Regions from separate parts of the Cobetia sp. PDI-12MA genome, predicted to be linked through region 2. Evidence: riboswitches for the same ligand, from Rfam matches in the RefSeq annotation. Region 2 holds a riboswitch; the other holds the start of a gene.
What was found. Region 2 has a riboswitch for thiamine pyrophosphate ahead of AC5WNI_RS06070 (ABC transporter ATP-binding protein). Riboswitches for the same ligand answer to the same signal wherever they lie in the genome.

Region 1: another riboswitch for thiamine pyrophosphate. It lies ahead of thiC (phosphomethylpyrimidine synthase ThiC); the one in region 2 lies ahead of AC5WNI_RS06070 (ABC transporter ATP-binding protein).

The regions. Positions count from the first base shown of each region.
Region 1 is NZ_CM183351.1:3,014,377-3,018,745, reverse strand. It holds gene AC5WNI_RS12900 (hypothetical protein) at 167-673, shown strand; gene AC5WNI_RS12895 (peptidylprolyl isomerase) at 761-1,039, shown strand; gene thiC (phosphomethylpyrimidine synthase ThiC) at 1,172-3,181, opposite strand; TPP riboswitch at 3,308-3,448, opposite strand; gene tenA (thiaminase II) at 3,609-4,268, opposite strand.
Region 2 is NZ_CM183351.1:1,416,484-1,420,852, forward strand. It holds gene AC5WNI_RS06060 (ABC transporter substrate-binding protein) at 1-847, opposite strand, end outside; gene AC5WNI_RS06065 (ABC transporter permease) at 994-1,761, opposite strand; gene AC5WNI_RS06070 (ABC transporter ATP-binding protein) at 1,758-2,510, opposite strand; TPP riboswitch at 2,569-2,682, opposite strand; gene AC5WNI_RS06075 (phosphotransferase family protein) at 2,870-3,835, shown strand; gene AC5WNI_RS06080 (potassium/proton antiporter) at 3,973-4,369, shown strand, end outside.

The sequences.
Region 1 (4,369 bases), 1.6 Mb from region 2:
TGTACGGGTAATGTCGCTGGGAGTGCGCCGGTGCTGTCAGTCGGCGTTATCAGTCTCGTCATGAGTCAGCGCTATCAGGTCATGTCACCATAAGTGACGGTCATTGATGATCGAGCAAGGCTCCCCGGCGGCGTATGCCGGGAGGCATCAACACAAGGAGTGTGTGATGAATTCTGTCAGTGCGGCATTGGCAGCGTTAATGGATGCGGTCTCGGGCTTGAGTGGGCAATTCGGTGAGGGTGTCGCCTCGCATCTGACGACGACAGCAGGGCTTCAGCGCGAGCATGTCGAGACCCGCTATCAAGGGCAGGTGATCGATTTCGATACCCTGCATTGGCGTGTTCTCAATGACTCGGTGTGTGCCAACAAGCGCCAGAATGCCATGGCCCATACCCGTTGCAGTCAGGCAGCCAGCGAGATGTTTGCCTCGACGTGCCGGGAAATGACCAGCAACCCTCCGACTCTGCCTTCGCAGCGTTACAACAGTACGCGGCGCATGGCATGCAACGCTGCGGTCAGTTACCGGCCCAGTGTCGGCAACATCCAGTGGGCGGAAACCTCCGCTGCCGATGACTTGGCTGAGGCGGAATGCAACGCTGCCACGGCGGCACTGCTCGGCAGCAATGATCTCGATGCCATCCAGTATCAGCGCCGGGTCTGTGCAGGACGCTAGCGGCGAGCGCTGCCTTGGGCCACAATGACCTGCCACGCCGCCGGTGATTGCCGACGGCATTTATTCGATCAGTGACAGGTGATAGACATGGCACAGGCCACAGCGCGTCATATTCTCGTTTCCAGCGAAGAACAGTGTGCAGCTCTCAAGACCGAAATCGAGAACGGCCGCGATTTCGCTGATGCCGCTCGCGAGCACTCCTCCTGCCCGTCCGGCCGCAGTGGCGGCGACCTGGGTGCCTTCGGCCCGGGCATGATGGTCAAGGAATTCGACGAAGTCGTGTTCAGCGCCCCGATCAACACCGTGCAGGGCCCGGTGAAGAGCCAGTTCGGTTATCACCTGCTGGAAGTCACCAGCCGTACGTGAGCCTTCTGTCACGCTCATGAGATGTCATGAGCGTTTGGCAGGATGTGACGAAAACGCCCCGACCATCACTGGTCGGGGCGTTTTTTGTGTCGCTTGGCAAGTCAGCTTCCCTGTGCGCCGTCAGGCGCTTGACTAGACCTCCTGATAGAGCTGGCTGCCTTCACGCTTGAACTTGTCTGCCTGCTCCTGCATGCCGGCCATCACGCTGTCGGCATCGCCGGTCAGGCCATGCTCATTGGCGTAATCACGCACTTCCTGGGTGATCTTCATCGAGCAGAACTTCGGCCCGCACATGGAGCAGAAGTGGGCGACCTTGGCCGAGTCCTTGGGCAGCGTCTCGTCGTGGAAGCTGCGCGCGGTGTCCGGGTCCAGGCCCAGATTGAACTGGTCTTCCCAGCGGAATTCGAAGCGTGCCTTGGAGAGCGCATTGTCACGACGTTGCGCGCCTGGATGGCCCTTGGCCAGATCGGCGGCATGCGCGGCGATCTTGTAGGTGATGATGCCGGTCTTGACGTCGTCCTTGTTGGGCAGGCCCAGGTGCTCCTTGGGGGTCACGTAGCAGAGCATGGCGCAGCCGAACCAGCCGATCATCGCGGCACCGATGCCGGAGGTGATGTGGTCGTAACCCGGGGCGATGTCGGTGGTCAGCGGACCGAGGGTATAGAAGGGCGCCTCGTCACACTCGCTGAGCTGCTTGTCCATGTTCTCCTTGATCAGGTGCATCGGCACGTGACCCGGACCTTCGATCATGACCTGGACATCGTGCTGCCAGGCGATCTTCGTCAGCTCGCCGAGCGTCTCGAGCTCACCGAACTGGGCGGCGTCGTTGGCATCGGCCACCGAGCCCGGGCGCAGGCCATCGCCCAGCGACAGGCTGATGTCGTAGGCCTTGCAGATTTCGCAGATGTCCTCGAAGTGGCGATAGAGGAAGCTTTCCTCGTGATGCGCCAGACACCACTTGGCCATGATCGAGCCGCCGCGCGAGACGATGCCGGTCACGCGACTGGCAGTCAGCGGCACATAGCGCAGCAGGACGCCGGCGTGGATGGTGAAGTAGTCGACGCCTTGTTCGGCCTGCTCGATCAGCGTGTCGCGGAAGATCTCCCAATCGAGGTTCTCGGCCACGCCATCGACCTTCTCCAGCGCCTGATAGATCGGCACCGTGCCGATGGGCACGGGAGAGTTGCGCAGAATCCATTCACGGGTCTCGTGGATGTTGGCGCCGGTCGAGAGGTCCATCACGGTGTCGGAACCCCAGCGGATCGCCCAGGTCATCTTGTCGACCTCTTCCTCGATGGAGGAGGTGACCGCCGAGTTGCCCAGGTTGCCGTTGACCTTCACCAGGAAGTTGCGGCCGATGATCATCGGCTCGCTTTCCGGGTGATTGATGTTGGCGGGAATGATGGCGCGGCCGCGTGCGACTTCCTCACGCACGAATTCGGCGGTGATCTCGTCGGGCAGGTTGGCGCCGAAGCTGTGGCCCGGGTGCTGGTGGCCCAGAATGCTCTCGACGGCTTCGCTGCCCTGATATTCCTCACGCAGCGCGATACGACGCTGATTCTCGCGAATCGCGATGTATTCCATCTCCGGCGTGATGATGCCCTGGCGCGCATAGTGCAGCTGGGTGACATTCTTGCCCGGCAGGGCACGACGCGGGCGATGGTCCAGCTCGAAGCGCAGTGACGACAGGCGCAGGTCGGCCTGGCGCACGCGGCCATATTCACTGCTCAGCTGATTGAGCTGTTCGGTATCACCGCGTTCCTCGATCCACTTTTCGCGCAGCGGTGCCAGACCCCGGCGAATATCGATCTCGACCGCCGGGTCGGTGTAGGGGCCGGAGGTATCGTAGACGACGATCGGCGGGTTCTCTTCCAGACCGCTGGAGGTCTGGGTCGGAGAGCAGACGATCTCGCGCATCGGCACGCGGATGTCCGGACGGGAGCCTTCGATATAGATCTTGCGCGAGCCGCTCAGCGGCGCGATGGCGGCGGCGTCGACTTGTGCTTCGCTGGCGAGGTGGCGGCTGCCATCCTTGCGAACGGCGCGCGCGCGTGCCTTGGGGGCAGACTCAGGCTGCGAGGCGAGCGGTGACTCGGCGGCGTTGGTGGCTTGCGGGTCTTGTGTTGTCGGGGCAGTGCTCATGCAGGTCTCCTCAAAGGGCGACGTCACGGCTGACGTCATCATGGGAAGACCGTGCGCAGGGAGAGGATGGTCGTCGCCGACTCCTTGCCAACAGGTGGCCCGGGAGCGAGGCGGCCGCGCGCAGCGGCTGGCCATCAGCTTGATTCCTACGCCGGTCCTAACCGGTTCAGGTTCCACGGGACCCCTTGCTGGCAAGCTCGCGCGTCAGGGCGGCGAAGCATGCATGCAGGATCTCAGCCGGTTCCACCGGCACCCCGTCAAGCGTGTGCAGATTTCAATGCGAGAGTGTGTTGCCCGAAGCGTCAGGCTTGCCCCGGGGAGCGTTCTCTCATCCAGGCTCTGTTGGCCTGTCAGTCGTGCCATCCATGGGGGATGGCGTCATCCCGAGCGGCTCATGGCGAGCACCGGGACGTCAGTCTGTGATGACTCAAGCGCGATCGAGACCCATCTGCCAGAAGTCGATCTCGAGTCGCGTGGCGTCACGGAAGACATCGACCAGTTCACCCAGTCGACGCTCCGAGACCTCCGAGAGTCGCGCATCCAGCCATTCACGCTCGGCTTCGACGGCTTCCTTGAAGTCATCGCTTGAGTACATCGCGATCCAGTCCGCGTACGGGTTGTTCTCGATCTCGGTGGTGTCTTGATCGAGCAGCCACTCGGCGATCTCGCCGTAGCCGATCAGGCAGGGCGCGAGCGCCACGTGCAGATCGAGCAGGTCGCCGCGCTGGCCGCAATCGAGCACGTAACGGGTATAGGCCAGGGTGGCGCGCGATTCCGGCAGCTCGCTCAGATCATCCTCGCTGATGCCCCACTCGCTGCAGTAGCCGATATGCAGATCGAGCTCGGTATTGAGGATGGTGTCGAGACTGGCCGTGGCCTGACGCAGCTCCGCGAGGGTGCGGCTCTTGTAGGCGGCCAGCGCCCAGGCACGCGCGAAGTGGATCAGGAACAGGTAGTCCTGCTGCAGGTAATGGCGGAAGGACTCCTCCGGCAGACGACCTTCGCCCAGCTGGCGAACGAAGTCGTGCTCGAGATAGTCACGCCATTCCTCGGCGCAGGCACTGGTCAGGTCGTTGAAACTAGGCATGACGCATCCCTCGGTGAGCGTGCTGACGACCCGTGATGGGGCGGCAGTTCTCTGGCGCAAGCGTGGCCAGTACCGGAACAGGAGCAGGGGAAAAGCGGGGG
Region 2 (4,369 bases):
GCAGTGACGGCGTCAGCGAGAAGTTGACGTTGGTCAGCGTGATGTCATCCAGCGTCAGGCCGCTGTGCTGCAGCATGGTGGAGAGCAGCACTTCCTCGACACCGCCGACCGAGTAGCCGACCCGCTTGCCCTTGAGGTCGGCGATCGACTGGATGTCGCTGTCGGCGCGCACCACCACCACATTCAGCGGCGTGGCGACCAGGGTGCCGATACGCACCAGCGGCAGGCCCTGATCGATCTGCAGGTGCAGTTGCGGCTGATAGCTGATGGCGATATCGACACGCTCGGCGGCAGCCAGCTTGGGCGGCACGCTCGGGTCGGCGGGGGCGATCAATTCGACATCAAGGTCGTGCTTCTTGAACAGCCCCAGCTCCTGTGCCAGCACCAGCGGGGCGTGACCGGGGTTGGTGTACCAGTCGAGCATGACCTTGAACTGCGTCAGCGGCTGCTCGGCGGTGGCAGCGTCCTTGGCAACGTCCTTCGAGTCAGCATCAGCGCTCTGTTCGTCGCCGGCTGGCGTGGCTTCCGCGGTCGGTTCAGCACCGTTCTTCGCCTGCTCGGCGGCGCCGGCAGTCGCTTCCACGGCTTCCTGACTCGCCACCGGCGCGGAGGCGGTTGAGTCGCCGTTCACTCCGACCTCGGCTTGCTGAGCGACGATTTCCGGCGCTGACTGGGTGCTGGTCGCGGCGGGTTCTGCCTCGGCGGCGTGGGCCGACATGGCAGTGGCTGGCAGGCTGCTCAGGCACAGCGTGGTCAGCAGGGTGGCGAAGGCGGTGGACAGCAGCGAGGCACGCGGTGAACGTGTCGGCTGTGCTTTGCGCCGTGGCGCCGATGACGAATGAGACATGGCGGAGTTCCTTGTGATCACAGGGTAGTGGTGCTGCCGTTCGTGGGCGGCAGTCGTCAGGCTCTTGCAGTTTGTGTCGAGCGTCGTTGCGTCTTTCGGTCATGCGGTCATGCGGTCATGCAGTATTTTTCCGAAGGCAAGGCGTGTCAGCTCAGACGTGTCAGCCGGTCGCGGTGCCAGGGCATCAGGGTGCGCAGCAGCGCATCCAGCGAGAAATAGAGCAGCAGGGAAAAGGCAACCAGCACCAGCAGGGCGGCGAACATCAGGTCGATCTCCATGCGCGCGTTGGCGTTGAGCATCAGATAGCCCAGCCCCTGGCTGGCACCGGCCCATTCCCCGATGACGGCGCCGATGGGGGCGGCAGTCGCGGCCATGCGAATGCCGGAGGCCAGCGCCGGCAGTGCGGCGGGCAGCTGGATGTGGATCAATCTGCGCCATGGGCTGGCGCCCAGGGTGTGGGCCAGATCCAGCCAGCCCTGCTGGGTCTGGCGCAGGCCGTCGTAGCCAGTGGAGGCGACCGGGAAATAGATGATCAGCGTCGCCATCACTACCTTGGACAGCATGTCATAGCCGAGCCACAGCACCAGCAGTGGGGCGATCGCGAACAGCGGTATCACCTGGCTGATCAGCAGCATCGGCAACAGCGTACGGCGCAGGCGGGGGATGAAGGCCAGCGCCAGCGCGGTGGAAAGCCCGAGCAGGATGCCCAGCACCAGCCCGGCCAGTATCTCGCTGATGGTGACGCCAGCGTGATGGGCCAGCAGCGGTGCCTTCTGGATCAGCACCTCGAGCACGGCCTGGGGCGTGGGCAGAATGTAGGGCGGTACGGCGGTAACGGCAATGATCAGCTGCCAAAGTCCCAGCAGGAGCAGCGTACTGATGACGAGGTGACGCATGGCGTGCAGACGTTTCATGCGGCCTCCTCGCTATCACGCAGGCGGGCGATCAGTTGCGCCTGCGCCGGCGGCAGGGCCGGGTCATCCAGCGGCACCGGCCGCACGGCGCCAAGCCCCGGCAGATGCTCAAGCTCGGCGCCGTGGCCCGGGGCGCTCGACGGGCGCAGCACCAGCAGTTGATCGGCAAGGCGCAATGCCTCAAGCGGGTCGTGGGTCACCATCAGGACGGTGCGGCCCTTGAGCAGGCGGCTGGCCAGATCGTGCAGCTCCAGACGGGTGATGGCATCCACCGCCGAGAACGGCTCATCCATCATCACGATCGGCGCCTGCTGATAGAGCGTGCGGGCGAGAGCGACGCGTTGGCGCTGGCCGCCGGAGAGGGCGTCCGGCCAGGCCTGCTCACGACCCTCAAGCCCGACCGCGGCCAGAAGCTCATGGGCGAGTTCGCGATTGCGCGGCCGCCGGCGCAGGTCATCGCCCAGCCACAGGTTGTCGATGACGCGCCGCCACGGCAGCAGCAGGTCCTGCTGCGCCATCCAGGCCACGCGGTCGGTCAGCGGCTGACCGTCATCGGTGGCGAGGTCGAGCTGGTGGAGATCTGACATTTCCAGGCCAGCCAGCAGGCGCAGCAGCGAGCTCTTGCCGCAGCCGGAGCGCCCCAGCAGTGCCGTCCAGCTACCAGCCTCCAGACGCGCGGAAATATCGCGGAACAGCGTGTGGCCGGCGTAATCGATTCGTGCGTTGTTGAGGGTGAGTCCCAGCGACACAGGCAATTCCGTGGTCAGGCGGCGTGCCGGCAGGAGGAAGCAGGTGACGCGCCGTGCAGGGCACGCGTCGGGGATTCCCTCCGCCGGTATCAACCGGATCAGGTTCCAGGGGTTGTCGCGCGACGTATCGCTGCGACTCTCAGCCCATTCTCGGGCACCCCCATCCAGGCCGACAGTGTAACGTCACTGTCTTGCCGGTGTCTTGTCCGACGCAAGTCGGGGCAGGGGAGACGGCGACTTTCTTGAGTGGCTTTCCTGATTGGCTTTCCTGAGTGGGGCGAAACGGACTATGCCGATGTGGCACGCCTTGGGTATGCTGAACATGACTGTAACAAGACGTGTTGCCCAAGGAGATCATCATGCCCGACACACCGGATCTCTCGACCTGTTCCAGCTATCCCGTCCCCCCGCGACGGCCGAGCGCAGCTGACGCCACGGGGGAGCCGCACCCCGTGCCCAGGGGCTGGCCCGAGGAGTCACTGACTCGACGGCTCTCGACCTATCTGGGGCAACCGCTCGAACCGCTGGCACTCGCCTGGCCGGATAGCGCCAACTGGCTGTGGCGCCAGCGTGGCGGCACGCCGGGGCTGATCAAGCTGGCGCGAACCGGGCCAGACCACGACCCCTTCTGGCACGCCATGCGCGGGGTCTTCGGTGCCGATCGCTGGGCGACGCCGGAGGGTTTGACGCGACTGGCGGGCGCCTTGCCCGCGCGCCTGCCGATTCCGCCGCTGCCCCTGACCTTCCTGGGGCGTCTCGATGGCGCGCCCATCTGGCACCTGCCGTGGTCCAGCGGTCAGCCGAGCAATCTCAGCATCACCTTCTGTGAGCTGCTGGGCGACCAGCTCGGTCGCCTGCATCAGGATACGGTGTCGGGCTTCGGTCAGCCGCTGGCGCAGCCGATGCCGCTGTTGCACTGGAATGCCCGCGTCACGCGCTTTCTGGCCCATCACCCGCGTCGCGCGGAACTCGGCACGCTGCTCAAGCGCACCTTCCCGGCGCCGACTCGCGCGGTGTGGTGTCTGCCGGACATGCGCGCCGATCAGTATCTGTGCGCCGCCACCGGCTGGGTATGGAGCGATTGGGAAGCGCTGGTGTGGGCGCCGATCGAGTTCGACTGGGCGCTGGTGGAGTTGCTGCTGGAAACGCCGGAGCAGCGTCAGGCCTTCATGAAGGGCTATTCGCGCCATGGGCGCATGGTCGATCTCGATGGCCAGCGTGAGCTGTGCCGTGCGCTGTTGTGGGCGATGGAGGCATTCGGCCCGCGGTCCTATGCTGAGCTTGCGGCAGCCCCTGCCTGGGTCTCGCCGCGCAGCCTGGCGTGAAATTCGCGTGCTGTACACTGCAAGTACATGAAAGGTGTGAAATTTCTCTGCAGCCCCTTCGCTGACATGGAATACTGTGGGTGAGTCGTCATGGACGTCATTCGAGATCTGATGTAGGGCTTGGCGGGGGAGCACTCGTGGTAGAGAACCTGAATTATTATTTCTTGCTGGCAGGCACGCTGATCGCCTTGAGCGTGTTGGCCAGCCGCGTCTCGGCGCGTCTTGGCATGCCGCTGCTACTGCTGTTCCTCGGTCTTGGCATGCTGGCGGGTGAAGATGGCGTCCTGGGCATCCAGTTCGACGACGCCTCATCCGCTTACATGATCGGCAATCTGGCGCTGGCGCTCATCCTGCTCGATGGCGGCCTGCGTACGCGGCTGTCCACGTTTCGTGCCGGCCTGAAACCGGCGCTGGTGCTGGCCACCGTCGGGGTCTTCATGACCAGTGGCCTGGTGGGCCTTCTGGCCATGTGGCTGTTTGATCTCACCCTGATCGAAGGCCTGCTGGTCGGGGCCATCGTCGGTTCCACCGATG